DNA from 3 places in the Paenibacillus sp. RC21 genome. Region 3 is predicted to be linked to each of the others. Evidence: riboswitches for the same ligand, from Rfam matches in the RefSeq annotation. Region 3 holds a riboswitch; each other region holds the start of a gene.
The links. A riboswitch is a leader RNA that binds a small molecule or an ion and turns the genes downstream of it on or off. The one in region 3 is predicted to bind glycine.
Positions count from the first base shown of each region.

Region 1: it holds a riboswitch for glycine, as region 3 does, so the genes downstream of both, sdaAB (L-serine ammonia-lyase, iron-sulfur-dependent subunit beta) here and gcvT (glycine cleavage system aminomethyltransferase GcvT) in region 3, are expected to answer to the same signal.
Region 2: it holds a riboswitch for glycine, as region 3 does, so the genes downstream of both, ABIA61_RS17320 (alanine/glycine:cation symporter family protein) here and gcvT (glycine cleavage system aminomethyltransferase GcvT) in region 3, are expected to answer to the same signal.

Region 1 is NZ_JBIYCS010000006.1:17,551-23,835, forward strand. Features, by position in the region: gene ABIA61_RS19070 (serine hydrolase domain-containing protein) at 1-225, shown strand, start outside; gene ABIA61_RS19075 (Ig-like domain-containing protein) at 398-2,734, shown strand; gene sdaAA (L-serine ammonia-lyase, iron-sulfur-dependent, subunit alpha) at 2,837-3,736, opposite strand; gene sdaAB (L-serine ammonia-lyase, iron-sulfur-dependent subunit beta) at 3,726-4,415, opposite strand; glycine riboswitch at 4,625-4,738, opposite strand; gene ABIA61_RS19090 (DUF6359 domain-containing protein) at 4,952-6,285, shown strand, end outside.
Region 2 is NZ_JBIYCS010000005.1:60,845-67,129, forward strand. Features, by position in the region: gene ABIA61_RS17315 (carbohydrate ABC transporter permease) at 14-841, shown strand; gene ABIA61_RS17320 (alanine/glycine:cation symporter family protein) at 985-2,403, opposite strand; glycine riboswitch at 2,563-2,657, opposite strand; glycine riboswitch at 2,675-2,751, opposite strand; gene ABIA61_RS17325 (glycoside hydrolase family 1 protein) at 2,943-4,400, opposite strand; gene ABIA61_RS17330 (Gfo/Idh/MocA family protein) at 4,554-5,543, opposite strand; gene ABIA61_RS17335 (oxidoreductase) at 5,574-6,285, opposite strand, start outside.
Region 3 is NZ_JBIYCS010000009.1:135,448-141,732, forward strand. Features, by position in the region: gene ABIA61_RS22905 (BglG family transcription antiterminator) at 1-1,165, opposite strand, end outside; gene ABIA61_RS22910 (PTS mannitol transporter subunit IIBC) at 1,249-2,727, opposite strand; gene gcvH (glycine cleavage system protein GcvH) at 3,244-3,639, opposite strand; glycine riboswitch at 3,939-4,127, shown strand; glycine riboswitch at 4,128-4,224, shown strand; gene gcvT (glycine cleavage system aminomethyltransferase GcvT) at 4,305-5,405, shown strand; gene gcvPA (aminomethyl-transferring glycine dehydrogenase subunit GcvPA) at 5,536-6,285, shown strand, end outside.

The sequences.
Region 1 (6,285 bases), on a different contig from region 3:
CATACAGGTTATGGTTACGGATTGGGCGTGCGCACGTTAATTGATAAAGCGGCTGGACATGCAAACAGCTCTATTGGAGAATTTGGCTGGTCGGGAGCAGCAGGTACTTGGGTTTCTATAGATCCAAGCGAGCAGTTCTCGGTCGTTTATATGCATCAGCTGGCCCCAAATATGGAAGAATACCACCATTTGAGGCTTCGTGCAGCAGCTTACAGCTGTTTGTAAAAGTGAGGTTATATGTAACGGCTTAATCTTTGTCAGTACCGATTCTAGTTAATAAGGACCAAATTTTCTTTAAAGCCTAAACTATTCTTTTCCACATGTCGACATAAAACGTAGGTATAAGGATTTTGCGAAATCCTTAATTTTAAGTTTCGAAATGGGAGGGAATTAGATTTTGAAGAATAGATGGTCCGGTTTCTTGGCGTTGGTCATCCTGATCTCAAGTTTTACATCATACGCAGGGTTTGCATCCGCAGCTGATCCGGTGCTTTCCAAGATTGTCCTTTCCTCTAACGAGGTGACTGTGCAGCAGGGAGATACGGCTGCGTTGACGGCTACGGCTATTTACGCCGATGGGACGACTTCAAATGTAACTGTAAGCACGGATTGGAAAAGTGATAATACTGCTATTGCTACGGTATATAACGGTACAGTTTCTGGTAAGGGCGAAGGGGATGCGACTGTGGTTGCAACCTATAAGGATAAGATACAATCGGTTCAGGTACATGTAACGAAAAAGGTTAAGGCGCTCACATCCAGTGTACAAAGCTTGAGCTTGCGTTCAAGCGGCACAGGACAGATCAATCTGACAGCGACTTACAGTGATAACACGACAGCTCAGGTATCGGGTGATGCTACCTGGACCTCGGATAACCAGAAGGTAGCAACCGTAGTTAACGGATTGGTTACCGCTCAGGGAGCAGGTACAGCCAACATTAAGGCCGTATACGGTCAACAAACCGTAACGATTGCTGTGCAGGTAGAACAGGTTAAACGTTTGGATGTCAGTCCATCTGAGGTTTCCCTTTTGCTGAAGGATACCGAGAAGGTCAAATTGACAGCGACCTTCCCGGATGGAACCGTGCAGGATGTTACTGAGTCCGCCGAGTGGAGCTCCAGCAATGCAGCCGTGGCGGATGTACTGAAAGGCACGATTACGGGCTACAGCGCAGGTAAAGCGACGATTACCGGTAAATACGGTACGATGTCTGCTACCATTTCGGTGGATGTCGATCAAACGAATAAGCTGAAAGCCAGCGAATCCAATATTTTTCTCCGTTTGGATGAATCCAAAAAAGTACAGGTTTCTGCGGTGTACCCGGATGGAACGGTAACGGACGTCACGGATAAAGCTACATGGTCCACAAGCGATGAAAAAATTGCGACGGTGACCAAAGGAACGATTATGGCGATTGGAGCGGGTTCGGCTACGGTGACCGCGAAGTATGGCGATAAGACGGTTTCGATTAAGGCAGACGTGGAAACGTCCAGATATCTGGATTTGAGCGAGGACAAGTTGAGCCTGAATGCCAAGGAATCCAAGAAGCTCAAGCTAACCGCGACGTACGTAACAGGTACGGAAGAAGATATCACGGATAAGGCAGAATGGAAATCCAGCAATGAAGATATTGCTTTTGTCAGCAAGGGTGAAGTGACGGGCTATAAAACAGGTGAGGCAACGATCACTGCTTCTTATGGCGGCAAAACAGTCACAGCGACGGTATCTGTGAATGTGCCTGGTGACCTGTCCCTGTCCTCCAAAACAGCAACGATTGATATTGATGAGGATTATGTTGCTACTCTGACCGCTACGTATGCGGATGGTCGTAAGGAAGATGTGACACAGGATGCAGAATGGACTTCAAGCGCGGAAGATGTTGCTTCGGTGTCCAAAGGAACAATTACGGGTAAAGCAGCGGGTAAGGCGGCTGTTACCGCCACTTATAATGGCAAAAAGCTGACCATTAATGTACAAGTCGGTCTCGTAGACCGTTTGGAAACAGACACACGCGTGATTGCGCTTGGTGCCCAGGAAACGAAGCAGTTGAAAGTAACAGGCGTCAAGAGCAGCGGTACAAAAACAGATGTAACCAAGGATGCCACCTGGACTACCAGCAATGTGAAAGTGGTCGAGGTTAGCGAGGGCTTGATCAAAGCGAATGGCAGTGGTAAGGCTACTGTTACAGCTTCTTATGGCAAGCAAAGCATTACATTTACAGTAGAAGTGGATGTAGCGCAACAGATTGAGGCGGATGCTATCGCGTTATCGCTTAAATCAGGAGATCAAAAAACCATCGCAATTGTGGTCAAATCCAGTGATGGCAAAGAAAAGGACGTTACGGCCCAAGCCGAATGGAAAACGTTAAATTATAAGGTAGCTACAGTCAAAAAGGGCCAGGTTACCGCGGTAGGCTACGGTAAAACCAATATTCAAGCGAAGTTTGGCGGGAAATATATCACCGTACCTGTGGATGTCGATACGCTTAAATATTTGCAAACCGACGAAGTCTCGCTGAATTTGAAAGCAGGACAGGTAGCTAAGGTTACGGCTACAGCTACGTATAAGGATGAGTCGGAGAAGGATGTATCCAAGCCGGCAGTCTGGTCCTCGTCCCGAATTATTGTTGCCACGGTCAAAGACGGCAGCATTAAGGCACAGGGTAAAGGTAAAGCTGTGATTACCGTGAAATATGCAGGGAAAACGACGAAGGTACAGGTGAACGTACAGTAAAAAAAAGAGCAAGCATACGTCTAAGGACGACATGCTTGCTCTTTTTTTATAAGGCGACTGTTCTCTCCCCATGTGTTATTTGGGGTGGCAGTCGCCTGAAAGCTACGACTTATCCTTCTTGGCTGGTATGTTGCGCGTAAGCGACTCCGTCAGACGCTTGCCGGTCGGCGTTTGGGCCAGGCCGCCCTTGGCTGTCTCGCGGTGCTTGGACGGCATCGCGCTGCCGACTTCTAGCATCACGTCGATGACTTCGTCAGACGGGATGGCGCTGCGCACACCCGCCAGAGCCATATCCGCGGCGGCAAGCGCGGTCACGGCTCCCAGCCCGTTGCGCACGATGCACGGAATCTCCACGAGTCCGGCGACGGGGTCGCAAATCAGGCCGAGCGTGTTCTTGAGCGCGAGGCCCACTGCATGGATGGCCTGCTCTGGCGTACCGCCGCGCAGCTCGACCATGGCCCCTGCGGCCATCCCGATGGCTGAGCCAATCTCGGCCTGACAGCCTCCCTCCGCACCGGAGATGAAGGAATTGTTGGCGATGACGTAGCCAATCGCTCCAGCGGCGAACAGTCCGCGCACCATATGCTCGTCATCCCAGCCGAACCGCTCCTGCGCGCTGATGAACACACCGGGGATGACCCCGCATGAGCCTGCGGTGGGTGTGGCGACAATGCGACCCATGGACGCATTGACCTCTGACACGGAAAGGGCGTACGCCATGGCGAGTGCCGAGGCATCGCCGGAGCAGGTTTCCCCTGCACGCAAATATTCCGCCAGGCGTTTGCCGTCGCCGCCTGTCAATCCGCTGCGGGATACAGTGTCCTGTGTTTGTCCGCGATGAACGGCCTCCTTCATGACTTCATAATAATCAGCCATTTGGCGGAAGATTTCTTCCTCCGGTGTGTTCGTCTCTTGTACCTGTTCCTTGATCATCAGGCGACCAATCGTAGTGGATTCCTCGGCGCACAAGGCACCTAATTCATGCAGATGGCTAAACCGCATCGGATTCAGCTCCTTTTTTCAAGTTAATCATTTTGATTCCATACATATGAGGCAAAGCCCGCAGCTCGGCAATTAATTCAGCCGGAGCGGGGCTATCGGTTTCAATAGCAGTGAGCGCTTCGCCATCCCGGCCTTTGCGATCCACGTGCATATAGGCAATGTTAATGTCAGCCGCGCCCAGCGCTGAAGTCACCGCGCCCAATGTTCCGGGCTTATCCGAGTGAAGAAGCACCAGCGTAGGCAACTCTCCGGTTAGATTGACCCGGAATTCGTTGAGCTGTTGAACATGAATGTTTCCACCGCCGATGGAGGAGCCTAGCAGCGTGCGCTGATCTTCACCCTTCCATAGCTCGAAGCGGACCGTGTTCGGATGAGGGGCGGGCAGTCCGCTGACAGCGAACTCTACTTCCATCCCGGCCTGCTCTGCACATTGCTCAGCATCCGGAATCCGGTAGTCGTCTGTATCGTAATTCAGCAGTCCGGCAATGAGTGCCAGGTCTGTGCCGTGTCCCTTGTACGTATCGGCAAATGAGCCGTACAGCGTCATGCGGGCACGGTCAGGTTGCACACCGAGCCAGTGCCTGGCAACACGTGCGAGCCGCACCGCGCCAGCGGTATGTGAGCTGGAGGGTCCGGTCATAGCCGGACCGATAATGGAAAATACATCTTTGAAACGCATGGTGTGGCCCCCTGTATGTTTGAATATCATAGTATATGGTGCTGCCGCGCCTTTGCGCGGGTGTGACGGTTTCTAATGCTGACGCAGCATGTAAGCACAAAAAAGGACAGGATAAGGAAATTTCCCTTATCTCTGTCCTCGTTACCTGAGAGTTTCGTGCGGTGTATACCGCCTTACCCCTTGGGTGGCTTGCGCTCTCTCCAGAGTTGCGTCAGATGACGATACATGGACCTGAGAGATTATCCGCCAGCCGGGTGCTGACGTCTTGCTCCTTCGGTGCTGCCGGGATGTGATTCCCGGACAGGCTCTCCCGTCATCTTCATTCGCGTATACCGTTCAACAATTCCTCCTAAGCGTAATGTATGCCATGCCCGGTGTCAATCACAGGTTGGTATTTTACAGAATCAGGAATCTTCTCAATAAAAAAGATTAAATTTTACATAATTATGGATGAAATCAGGAAGGAATTAGAAGGTTGATAGCTAATCTGATAGAGGACAAGCTAATTTATGGAATAATGGGAGGGACATTTACGTATGGTAAAAGGTTTTCGGTTCACAGGTTCACGCTTGAAAGGAATGCTGCATCTGGCGGCAATCGTATCACTGCTGGTAGGACTCTTCGTTCCATTCGGCCAGGTCAAGGCAGAGGGCGCGTTGACGGTAGCGGAAGCGCTTCAGCGTCAAAGCAGCGGAGGTACGGTGACGGTAGAAGGCTACGTCGTCGGACATGCCACTGGATCGAAAACGGCTAATTTCTCTGCCCCATTTGCAAATGATTTTAACGTACTGATTGCGGATCAGGCGAGTGAACGCAATACATCTAATCTGTTAAATGTGCAACTGACATCCGCGTATAGAGGACCATTCGGGCTGTCAGGCCATCCTGAGCTGATCGGCAGCAAAATTCGCGTGACGGGTGCGCTGGGTGCCTATAACAATTTTGGTGGAGTGAAAAGCCCAAGCGCTCTGGAACTGGTAAGCGGAAGCGAGCCTGGGAACCCTGGCGAACCTGATCCTGGTACTACATTGCCGGATGGAAAAGGCAAAAAAGTGCTGTTCGATAATACGCACGCACAGACAGCCGGAGCGGCGGATTGGGTTATAGATGGAGCCTTTTCCGATTTTGCCAGCGGACTGCGTAATGCTGGTTTTACCGTGGACCCGTTGAACCGTTCCATTCCTTTTACCTATGGCGAGCAGGCTATAACGTACGACAAGCTGCGCCCATATGATGTGTTCATCATTGGTGAAGCCAATGTTGCCTTTAAGGCATCCGAGCAAGCTGCTCTGGTTCAATATGTGAAGAATGGAGGCAGTATTTTCTTCATTTCTGACCACTATAACGCAGACCGGAACAAAAACCGTTGGGATTCCTCCGAGGTTATGAACGGCTACCGCCGTGGAGCCTATTCCAATCCGGCCAAAGGGATGACTACAGAAGAAGCTGCATCACCAGCTATGCAGGGACTAACCAGTTCCGACTGGCTGGCAACGAACTTTGGCGTTCGTTTTCGCTACAATGCACTCGGTGACGTAAATGCCACGGATATCGTAGCGGCAGATCAATCCTTCGGCATTACGAAGGGTGTACGTTCGATTGCCATGCATGCTGGTTCTACATTGGCGATTATGGATCCGACCAAGGCTAAAGGAATCGCTTATATTCCTACAGGCACGAAAAAATGGGGCAATGCCGTGGACCAGGGTGTCTATAACGGCGGGGGCCGTGCTGAAGGGCCTTATGCTGCTGTAGCCAAGGTAGGTCAGGGCAAGGCAGCGTTTATCGGTGATTCTTCGCCAGTTGAGGATGCCACGCCGAAATATGTACGTGAGGAAAACGGACAGTCGAAGAAGACGTACGATGGTTT
Region 2 (6,285 bases), on a different contig from region 3:
GGGGTTCTACAACATGATGCAGGCACGTGTAAAATCCGTTATTTTATATACCGGGCTGTCGACGGGAATGATTCTGTCGATGTTTCCTTTTTACTGGCTTATCGTCATGGCTACCCGTACAACTTCGGACATCTATCGTTTTCCACCACAGTTATGGTTTGGAAGCCACTTCTGGAGCAATGTGACGAGAGTATTGCAGCAGATTGATTTTGCCGGAGCTTTTTTTAATACGCTTTTTGTAGCCAGCTCCGTTACCCTGTTGGTGCTGTTTTTCGATTCACTGGCCGGGTTTGCATTCGCCAAGTTTGATTTTCCGGGCAAAAAAGCATTATTCATCATTCTGCTGGCTACGATGATGGTCCCTTCCCAACTGTCGCTTGTCCCCTCCTTTGTCATGATGGCCGCCTTTGGATGGGTGGGCACGTTCAAAGCTCTAATCATTCCGGGGATGGTGAATGCCTTCGGCATCTTCTGGATACGCCAATATGCAGAGGAATCCATTCCAAAGGAGTTGCTGGATGCAGGACGGATGGATGGATGCAGCTTTTTTCGGCTGTATTGGAATGTGGCGCTCCCGATTCTACGTCCTGCGTTCGCTTTTCTCGGCGCATTCACCTTCATAGGAGCATGGAATGATTATTTATGGCCGTTAATCATATTAACCGATGAGCGCAAATTTACGCTCCAGATTGCGTTGTCCCAATTAAACGGTATTTACAATACGGATTATGCGATGGTCATTGCTGGCACCCTGTTGGCTGTACTGCCGCTTATCATTTTATTTCTTTTCATTAGCCGCCAGTTTATTTCCGATCTTGCAGCTGGAGCAGTCAAAGATTAGATTTACTGAGTCAGCTTTATCCTGCTCTAAAACGCAAAAAGGGAGTGTCCTCCCAGCCTGTAATGGCTGAGGGACACTCCCTTTCGTTATCCTGGCAAATGATCTTGCAGAGTCAATATTCTTAAATCCGGATATATCGGACTTTACGAGCTGACTGTTTGTCCTTTTTCTTCTATTTCTATGGCTGCTCCTGCACTGGCACCTGCAAGTATTCCCTTTTTCTTGTCAGGATACAAGGAATCCATATAGGTACGGGTTTCTGCAACTACAATTCCCGACAAGCCGAGCAGTGCAATCAAGTTCGGGAAGGCCATCATGGCGTTAAAGATATCTGCCAGCAACCAGATCGCATCCAGCTTAATAAACGCGCCTCCGGCAACCAGCGCAATGAACAGATAACGGTACGGCTTAATCCATTTGACACCCAGCAAATATTCAACACAGCGTTCTCCATAGTAGTTCCAGCCAAGCATCGTGGTGAACGCGAACATAATCAGAATGATTGTGAGCAGTTCCGCACCAAGCGGGAATGCGCTGGAGAAAGCTTGCTGCGTCATCAAGCCCGCATCGGTAGGACCGCTCCATACGCCGCTAACCAGCAGCGTCAGCCCGGTCATCACGCAAATAATCATCGTATCTATAAACACACCTGTCATGGAAATCAACCCTTGCTCCGCAGGCCATTTGGTTTTGGCGGCTGCGGCTGCAATCGGTGCGCTTCCCAATCCGGCCTCATTGGCAAAAATCCCTCTGGCTACCCCGCTGCGCATCGCCAGCATAATCGTAGCTCCGGCAAATCCACCCGTCGCAGACGTCGTCGAAAACGCCGAATGCAGCACAAGCGCGAGTGCGGCAGGAATCTGATCGGCGAACCGAATCAGTACGATCATACAGATCAACACGTACAAGCCTGTTTTGAAGGGAACAACTTTGGTCGATACCTTGGCAATGCTCTTGAGCCCTCCAATAGTAACGAGTCCCGTAAGGGTAGCAATAATCAATGCCGTTACAATTGGTGGAACACCGAAGCTGTTTTCGGTTGAGGATACAATCGCTTTGACCTGAGGAAATGTTCCAATCCCGAACAGCGCTACCAGCATCCCGGAAAAAGCAAACAGCATCGCCAACGGTTTAAAGCGGCGTCCAAGCCCTTTTTCAATATAATACATAGGGCCGCCGGAAAATTGTCCATTCCGATCCTTCACCCGGTATTTTACTGCAAGTACACCTTCCGCATATTTCGTCGCCATCCCGAAAAAGGCTGCAACAACCATCCAGAACAGAGCACCCGGTCCGCCCAGTTTTATCGCTGTCGCGACGCCGACAATACTTCCTGTACCTACTGTAGCCGCCAGCGCCGTACTCAGGGCCGCAAAGCTGCTGACATCCCCACTACCTTCATTTGGGGCCTTTCCGATCAGCTTGATCGCCAGAGGCAGGCGGAAAACCTGCAACATTTTCAACCGTATGGTCAGCCACAGACCTGTTCCCATAACGAGAATGATCAGTGGGGCCCCCCATATCCAACTGCTAATCGTTTCTAACACATGTACCAAATTCATTTCAACCCGCTCCTCCTGCATATTAAAAAACAAAAAAGAGTCAAATCCGCTGATTCGACTCCTGGAGAGGTTAAAGGCACGAAAAAATACAACCATCTTGTGCAGGATTCAGCCACTAACAGCTCATAAAAAAGCCTAGGGCATCCCCTGTCACAGGTTATTCGCGTCTCTGTCCTTTTGCCTGAGAGTTTAAGCAGATGATATCTGCGGTGCACCTTCGGCGCCCAATTAAGGGTCTCTCCAGAGTTCTGTCCGTTTACGGTCCCGCTTGTTGCTGTAATCAGCCCAAGCACCTGAGAGTTTTGCCCCTTCGGTCGGAACTTACGTTCCATCTCCCGCAAACATCAACCAGACATATGAAATTGTTTTTTATTATACAGAAAACTTTCAGCTTTTTACAAGTGAAAAATTTGTGAAGTCGTTTGGTTATCTTAAGATGAGCCTATAAAATAAAGGCGGGCGCAGCCAGATTCATCCTCATGATGTTCTCTGCCGCACCCGCCCCCAGGCCATATTGGGTTATATTCAGTTAGCTTGGATTACAGTTCTTCGCCGTTGGTGGCAATTACATTTTTGTACCAGTCAAAAGAATCCTTCTTGGAGCGCTTCAGTGTTCCGTTACCGTCATCGTCCAGATCAACATAAATAAATCCGTAACGCTTGGACATTTCGGAAGTGGACATACTCACAAGGTCGATAGGTCCCCAGCTAGTGTAACCGATCAGATCCACACCGTCCGCAATCGCTTCCTTCATTTGAGCGATATGTTGGCGCAAATAATCAATGCGATACGTGTCGTGAATGGAGCCGTCTTCTTCCACCTTGTCATATGCACCCAAGCCGTTTTCCACGATGAACAGCGGCTTTTGATAACGGTCATATAATGTGTTCAGCGTAACACGCAGGCCGATCGGATCAATCTGCCAGCCCCAGTCAGAGGATTGCAAATATGGATTTTTCACGCCGCCAATCAGGTTCCCCGCTGCTTTCTCGCCTTCCGGACCTGCAGAGACAGTCAAGGTCATGTAATAGCTGAATGAGATGTAATCGACCGTGTTGTTTTTCAGAATTTCGGCATCGCCGGGTTCTGTGTGCAAAACAATATTATTTTCTTCAAAATAACGGTTCATATAATTTGAATATTCCCCACGGGCATGTACATCCGTAAAGAACAGATTCATCTGGTTTTCATGCTGACTTTTCAGCACGTCTTCCGGGTTACACGTATGTGCATAGCTTTCCATACGAGCCAGCATACATCCGATTTGAGAGCCAGGAATAATCTCATGGCCTCGTTTTGTCGCCAATGCGCTCGCCACAAACTGGTGATGCAGGGCTTGATAGATCGCTTGCTGCTTGTTATCTACACGATCAATGACCACACCGCCACCTGTGAACGGACTCATCGTCATCACATTGATCTCATTAAAAGTCAGCCAGTATTTCACTTTATCCTTATAACGTGTAAACACCGTTTCGGCATAATTTACGTAGTGCTGTATTACTTCGCGACCGAGCCAGCCATTATATTTCTGTGTCAGACCTAGCGGTGTTTCGTAATGGGACAATGTCACCAGTGGCTCTATCCCATACTTGCGCAGCTCGTCAAATACATTATCGTAAAATTGCAGTCCTGCTTCATTCGGCTCCGCATCATCACCATTCGGGAAAATCCGCGACCAGTTAATGGACATGCGGAATACCTTAAAGCCCATTTCCGCAAATAATGCGATATCTTCTTTGTAATGATGGAAAAAGTCCACACCTTCGCGCTTTGGAAAACGGGCATTTACCTTACCAGACAAAATGTCTTCGAGTCGCTCGGACGAAATCTCTATAGCATGATCGTTTGTGCGCTCTGCTTTGGGTACATAAGCAATCACGTCCGCACTGGACAATCCTTTTCCATCTACGTCAAAAGCGCCTTCCAATTGGTTAGCTGCGGTTGCCCCGCCCCACAGAAAGTTTTTCGGAAATCCTTTTAATATCTTAGTCATAGTATGAGAGCCTCTTTTCTTATTGGATATGTTAAACACTTGTGGAGTATTCCATAACGACCTGAATGGACCAGCCTTTGCCATCCTCATTGTAAGCAACTTCACATGGGTTGGCAGCTACTAGTACTTATAATACATCCCCTCCTTCTTTAGTTATTTTTGTCCATCTTCAAAATAAATGCCATTTTGATGGCGCAGTTCATTGCTGATCTTCTGAACCTCAATGCTCAATGACTTCAATTCTTCGTAGCGGTCTTTGTCCTTTTCGGCAATGATCCGATAAAATTCCTGAGCCTCGTAAAACATGAAATGATGAGTTTCAGGAGTACTTACAGTATCTGTTTCCTGAGTACGGACATCCAGAACCGATACGTCCGTGATACCAGAGACACCACTGGAGATCATAGTGGCCTGGTCCCCGTAAATTTCAACACGGTTGGTGGTTACAGCATTTTTGGCCAGTTGGATCACCAGTGTAAAATCGGGATACGACAGTAGGATCGGGCCGCCCAAATCCACGCCATTCTCATGCTTTTTGGCACGGTACAAGCCTGATGTAGGGGCTCCAAGCAAATCAATGGCAAAATACAGCGAATACACACCCAGATCCATTAATGCACCCCCGCCATAAGACAGAGAAAAGATATTAGGAGTATCTCCTGAAAGCAACTGATCATACCGGGAGGAAAATTGCATGGAGTACAAGGTGCCACCCTGGATATTGCCCACGCGCTTCAAGTTGTCCTTAAGGCGCAAAAAATTAGGCTCATGGATATGACGAACCGCTTCCAGCAGGTAGCAACCATTTCGGTCAGCCAACTCGTAAGCTTCTCGCAATTCCTGTTCTGTCAGGCTGATCGGTTTTTCGACAATCGCATGTTTGCCATGCTCCAAAAAAAGACGCGCTTGCAGCATGTGCAAGGAATTGGGCGTAGCAATATAAATGGCATCAATATCGGATTGAGCCATCTCTTCCAAACTGTCATACAGCGTAATGTTTTCAAGCTGACACCCGGCGGCAAAAGCTGCGCCTTTGTCCTTATTTCGAACAAAGAGTGCTGTAATTTCCCAGCCGCCAGCTTCCTTCACGGCTTTAACCCATTCTGTGCTGATCCATCCAGTTCCAATCATTCCGAGCTTCATATGGCGTAACTTCCTTTCTTGATGGCGAGCCTATCGCCGGAAATCAACGATTGACGGGGAAGGCTGCTTAAAGCCGCTTTCCAATATTTCGATTGTCAGCAAAATATCCTCGTCCTTAACCAGCTTGGGTGTTCCGTGCACAATGGACTCGTACAACGAGTCATACAATTGTCCATAATCTCCTATTGGCGAAGGAAGTGTTTCCTCGATAGCTTCACTACTTCCGGGCGGAACGTATTTAAGTTTGCCATAGGAAGCGGGATTATCCAGTCCGAAACCTTCCGCATCCGGGGTCTTGCCGGCTTTCAGCCAGGTTTCCTGCTGATCATCTCCCCATTTGACAAAGCTGCCCTTCGTGCCGTGAATAGTGAACTGCGGGTAAGGCAGGCACACCACAAGAGAAGTTTTTACAATCACTTTTTTGTCCGGGTAATATAATATAGTTTCATTGTAATCATCAGCGCCATGAGGAGTACGGATAGACTTGATGTCATATCCGACTTGCTCCGGTCTGCCAAATAAGGCGATGAGCCTGTCCAGCGTATGAACACCGAGTCCGTAGTACATTCCGTTAACAGGATTGCCGCCGGGCATACTGGCATTGGGACGGAAATAATCGTAATGGGATTCAATTTCGACGATGTCTCCCAGCTTTCCGGAATGGAGTGCTTCCTTGAACGCCAGATAATCGCTGTCAAACCTCCGGTTTTGATAAGGCATGATGATGAGATTATTTTCCTTG
Region 3 (6,285 bases):
GCACTTCCATTTCTGTCATGCCCGCCGCAGCCTTCTTCACCGAGTCGAACAAGCTGCCGTAATCCTTGCGGATTTGCTGGAGCAGGGGATTACGGATGGATCTGCCTTCCTTCAAACGTTTGAGTACCGGAGCCATATGGGCAATCAGTCCTTCACGCAGAACACGATCCTCTGCCAATGGCGTGTCTGTCTCTTCCTCTACACGACGAATCAACTCATGAACCGACTCCAGCAGTACGAGATCATCCAGCGGCAGCAGCCGGGTTGAATGATCCTCGGCATCACGGAATAGCAGTCTGAAATAAGATCGTTCCGGCTCTGGAAAATCAATATCCAGCGCCTCTGACAATTCCGTGCATATGCGTTCCACCATAGCTGTGCGCAGCATGATATTCTCATCCGAATCTGTTTTGGAATACGAGAGACGATGATCCACAACGTATCCGAGCCGCAGACGTGCCAGCGAAACGCAAATTTGAATCAACAGCTCCATATATTTGCTTTCCACCATGTTTTTCAGCCATTTCTCATGGGGCTGCCAGAGGGCATTTTCCACGGTCAGCAGGTTCTCTCTGCCAATCATCTCCAGCAACTTGTCAGCGACACGTGTCACAGGACGAAGCTCCTCCCGGCTGGAAAACAGATCCGATTCATCCAAATACTCTAGAGCCAGCTCGGAAATCGCCCGTCTTTTGTCCGTCTCCCGGCCTGTAATCTCGACGCCGTACCCGCGTCTGCGCACAAGCACGAGTCCCCGTTCCACGATCCAGCCTTGCAATTCGTCCAGATCATGACTGACAGTAGTTACTGCGACCTTCAAATCAGCAGCCAGCGCCAGCAGCTTGATCGGCTCCTGTGTATCCAGCAGCATACAGAGAACCACGATCTTTCTTTCCTCAGCCGAATATTCGTCCGACTTCGTATGCATCAATTGCTCCCGCAGACATACAAGCTGAGCCGGGTCGGCATCCACATAGATACCAATCCCTGATTTTTTCTCCAGCTTTACCTCATGAGCCGCTAACCAATGCTCGACTGCACTGAGTTCCCGGTGAACCGTCCTTGTGCTGACATTAATCTTCGTGGCAATTTCCCCGGCCGTTACCTCTTGGGACTGCTCCAGAAGATATTCCACGATGTCACGTTGTCGTTTCGTAATATTCATAAGCGCATACCGTTCCTTCCCAAGCTCATCCCTTCCGCAGAACACACGAACTGCATACAAGGCGGCCTGACTACTACAGGGGATTAAGAATCGGATTTCAGACGTTCCACCAGCGCTTCGTATTCAGGACTCTTCAGGAAATTATCAATAGAAATATGCTCGGCATTTGGAGCCACCGTTTTAGCCCGGTCCGTCAACGTTTTTTGCGTAATAACAATATCCGCATCCTGCGGAATCTCACTGATTGCCGTGTTCGTTACCGTGACATCCACATCCGCCTGCTTCATTTTTTTGCGTAAAATCGAGGCGCCCATAGCGCTTGAGCCCATACCTGCATCACAGGAAAAGACGATCTTGTTCACATCTGATTTATCCTTGACCGTTTGAACTTCACCAATCTCCGCAGCCCGATCAGCTTCGCGGTTATCTTCCGTTACAGTGGTATTTTCGCCTGCAGCCTTGCTTTGAGTTTTCATATCCTTCATGCGGGATGCCGCTTCCTCAAGCCCCTCTTCTTTTTGCTTACCTGTCTTGAGTAACACAGCAGCAACAGCAAACGATACGACCGCAGCAGCAATCACACCGCTCAGCATTGGCAAATATCCGCCTTTTGGCGTCATCAGGAAATAAGCGATGATACTACCCGGTGAAGGAGCTGCTACCAGTCCGGCACCTGTCAGCATGAAACAGAACGTTCCCACCACACCCCCTGCTATAGCAGCAAGAATCAGAATCGGCTTCATCAAAATATAAGGGAAATAAATTTCATGAATCCCGCCGAAAAAGTGAATGATAACCGCGCCGGGAGCCGACGACTTCGCAGGGCCTTTACCAAACAGGCAGTAGGCCAGCAAAATACCGAGCCCTGGTCCAGGGTTCGATTCAAGCATGAACAAAACGGATTTGCCTGTTCTTGAAGCCTCCTCCAGCGCAATCGGACTCAATACTCCGTGGTTCAGTGCGTTGTTTAGAAATAATACTTTTCCGGGCTCAATAATGAGGTTGACGAGCGGCAAAAGCCCTGCGTTCACGAGGAACTGTACCCCTGCTGACAACACTTGACTGATAATTTGTACAAACGGTCCGATTGCCACATGAGCAAGCAGCGCTAAAATCGCCCCGATAATCCCTGCCGAGAAGTTATTGACCAGCATTTCAAAGCCTGATTTAACTTTGCCGTCAATCGCTTTGTCGAATTTCTTCAATATCCATGCAGCCAGCGGACCCGCTACCATCGCGCCGAGGAACATCGGAATGTCCGCCCCGACAATGACACCCATCGTCATAATGGCCCCGATCACACCTCCGCGCTGTCCGTGAATCATTGTGCCACCCGTATAACCGATCAGCAGCGGCAGCAAATAATTTTTCATCGGATCAACCAGTTGTGCAAAACCCTCATTCGGGAACCATCCGGTCGGAATAAAGAGTGCCGTGATCAATCCCCACGCGATAAAGGCCCCCATATTGGGCATAACCATACCGCTGAGAAAACGACCGAAACGCTGTACGGCAACGCGAGCGCCTCCGTTTGAATTGGACTTTGCGTCCACTGTGCTCATATTCATATCCTCCTTATAGGTCAGTATTTTGCATCATTCGATTCCCAACGCTCGAAAGTACAATAGATAAACGAACTAAACCGTTTCGATCTATCTATTGCTGATTTGAAATCGCTCTTGGGATTGTTGCAAAATACCCAGGTAATAAGCATCACTACCTTTTCTTAAAATTCATACTAAATGACAACGCTATCTTCATCAACGAAATGAAAACGTACTTTCGTCATGAACGTTGATGACAACATTTAAATTTAAGATAAACAGGCGCGAAATCATTAGGCATAATTCCTCTTAATGTGGCCTGAAACGTTAGAATTTAGTCGAGAAACCATGCGTCATCTATACCATTTCTATACAAGGAATATCCTCCAAACAAGGGAAAAAGAACGTAATTACGCTTGCCAAAAAAGACAGCAAAAAATAGCCGCTATGCCCAATCATCGCGACTATTTTTATACAAAACCGAGTGGACAAACGCCACTCTTATTCAGTTATCCAACCTACTTTGCCCCATTATTACTCATTGGCAGTCAACTGCTCGTACTGATCCGCAGACAGCAGCTTGCTTAATGATTCCTCTACATCTCCTCCAATCTCCACTTCGATCATCCAGCCTTTTTCATAGGGAGACTCGTTCACCAGCTCAGGCGTACTTTCCAGCGCTTCATTCACCTTCAACACCGTTCCCGTCACCGGAGCGAACAGGTCGGATACTGTCTTTACCGATTCAATAGTACCGATCTCTGCCCCCTGCTCAATCGTTGCTCCCTCCCCAGGCAGCTCCACAAAAACGATATCCCCCAGCTGATGCTGTGCAAAGTCCGTAATACCGATTCGTACCGTTCCATCCTCTGTGCGCTGAACCCACTCATGTTCCTCTGTGTACCAAAATTGCTGCTTCACTTCACTCATCCTGCTCGCCTCGCTTCCATATGGATTACATCGTTTCGCCTACCCGTCTGTGACAGGTTAAGATTATGACAACAAGAACTCTCATGTCAATAATACTAACAAAAATATTTCACATTTCTCCATATATCGTTCTAGCTAAAAATACGGCAGGATATAACAAACGCTTACATATCCTTATTTATGAATAAAATGTTTTATAAAATGATGTTGATGACATTTTTGTTGACATTTCAAATAAATTTGCGTATTAATGGGTTATAACAAGTGCTTTTAGAAATACCCGATAACTGTAAACGCGGATGAACGTGGAGGGAGAGACTGCCAAAACTCGCATAGCTGTTGCCGCCTGTGAAAACAAGGTAGCAAGCGAGTCGGATCAAGCTGTTACCGGCAGGGCCGGATGACGTATAGCTGATCCAAGGGCAGCGCCGAAGGAGTAAACCTGCACCGCAGGTGAATCTCTCAGGCAAAAGGACCTCTGCCGGACGCATCTCTGGAGAGCATTCGCCATACAGGCGGATCACCCAAGGGGAAACCTGGTACACACCGGGGTAACTCTCAGGTATCAAGGACAGAGCTGAAGAAAAGTGTGTGGACTGCCGTCCATACGTTTTTTTCAGCCTGTCTTTTTTGTTTAGCTGATCACACTGGATAGGAGTGAAAAAATGACTAACTTGCGAAAAACGTCGCTGTATTCCTCCTACGGCACGCTGCCGGGGGTTCGTTGCATTGATTTTGGCGGCTGGGAGCTGCCTGTACAGTTCAGCGGCATTCAAAAGGAGCATGAGGCTGTCCGACAACGTGCGGGATTGTTCGATGTATCGCATATGGGTGAATTCCTGGTCGAGGGCCAGGAAGCCGAAGCATTTCTGCAACAGGTGACGACGAACGATGTCAGCCAATTGGAGCCGGGCCAGGCCCAATATTCGCTGCTGTGTTACCCGGATGGAGGTGTAGTAGACGACCTGCTTGTTTACCGCAAAGGGCCGGAGCGTTACATGCTCGTTGTGAACGCCTCGAATATCGACAAAGATTGGGATTGGTTGCTTCGCCATGCTCCTGCATCCGTTCATCTGGAAAACGTATCAGATGCGGTAGCACTGCTGGCATTGCAAGGACCTGAAGCTGCGCGTATTGCCGCAGCCGTGACAGACACGGACATTACGAAGCTGGCATCCTTCCGATTCAATGAGGATGTGCAATTGTTCGGGGCAAAAGCGCTCGTCTCCCGCACCGGATACACGGGGGAAGACGGCTTTGAATTTTATGTGCCCACGGCGGATGCACCGGCAGTGTGGGACGGATTGCTTCGCATCGGTGAGCCGTATGGTCTGGTTCCCGCCGGACTTGGAGCCAGGGATACGCTGCGCTTCGAGGCGCGGCTACCGCTGTACGGACAGGAGTTGTCCGCTACCATTTCGCCACTGGAAGCTGGTTTAGGCTTCTTCGTCAAGCTGAATAAGGGAGATTTTATCGGGAGAGAGGCCCTGCAACGTCAGAAAGAACAAGGTATTCCCCGCAAGCTGATCGGACTGGAAATGCTCGACCGCGGCATCCCGCGTGCCCATTATCCCGTTTTTGCGGAAGGACAGCACATTGGCGAGGTCACAACGGGAACCCAGTCGCCCACCTTAAAGCGTAATCTGGGTTTGGCTCTGGTGGACAGTCATTTCAGTTCCCTATCCACACCGCTGGAGGTCGAGATTCGTGGCAAGCGCCTGCGCGCCGAGGTAGTAGCAGCGCCCTTTTATAAACGTCCACGCTGATTTAAACGCTCGTCTTACTATAACTATCGTGATCCGTTACTAACCGCTGCCCAGTGGGCAATCGTTTATTAATCATTTGTTAATCGTTTTACGTTTTTACGATCTTGTTGGTTGAAAGGAGCCAGACCCAATGAAACAACACCGCTATCTTCCCATGACCGAGCAGGATCAAGCTGAAATGCTGCGCGTGGTCGGCGCATCGTCCATCGACGATTTATTCAGCGATATTCCCGAGGCGATCCGGTATAAGGGGGAGCTGCTCCTGTCTTCTCGGTTAGACGAAAGAGCCTTAACCCGCCACTTATCAGGACTGGCCGGGCAAAATGCCAATACTGACACGCACGCCAGCTTTCTCGGCGCAGGGATTTACGATCATCATATTCCATCCGTCATCCAGCATATCACTTCACGCTCGGAATTTTATACGGCCTACACTCCTTATCAACCGGAGGTAAGCCAGGGCGAGCTGCAAGCCATCTTCGAATTTCAATCGTATATATGCGAATTAACAGGCATGGCTGTAGCCAATGCCAGTATGTATGATGGAGCGACTGCGCTGGCAGAAGCGGGCTCATTGGCCGCCGCTGCCACCCGCCGCAAGCAGCTTATCGTATCGCGGACCGTCCATCCGGAGGCACGTCAGGTGTTGGCTGCCTATGCACGCGGGCTGGATTTGGATGTCGTGGAGATCGACTGTGCAGATGGTGTAACTGACGTGAAGGCATTAACGGCGGCCATATCGGAGCAGACGGCGGCAGTTTTGGTCCAAAGCCCTAATTTTTTCGGGGCCGTGGAAAATCTGAAGCCGATGGCTGACCTGATCCATGCGCACAAGGGTCTTATGGTCGTCAGTGCCAATCCACTGGCATTGGGCTTGCTG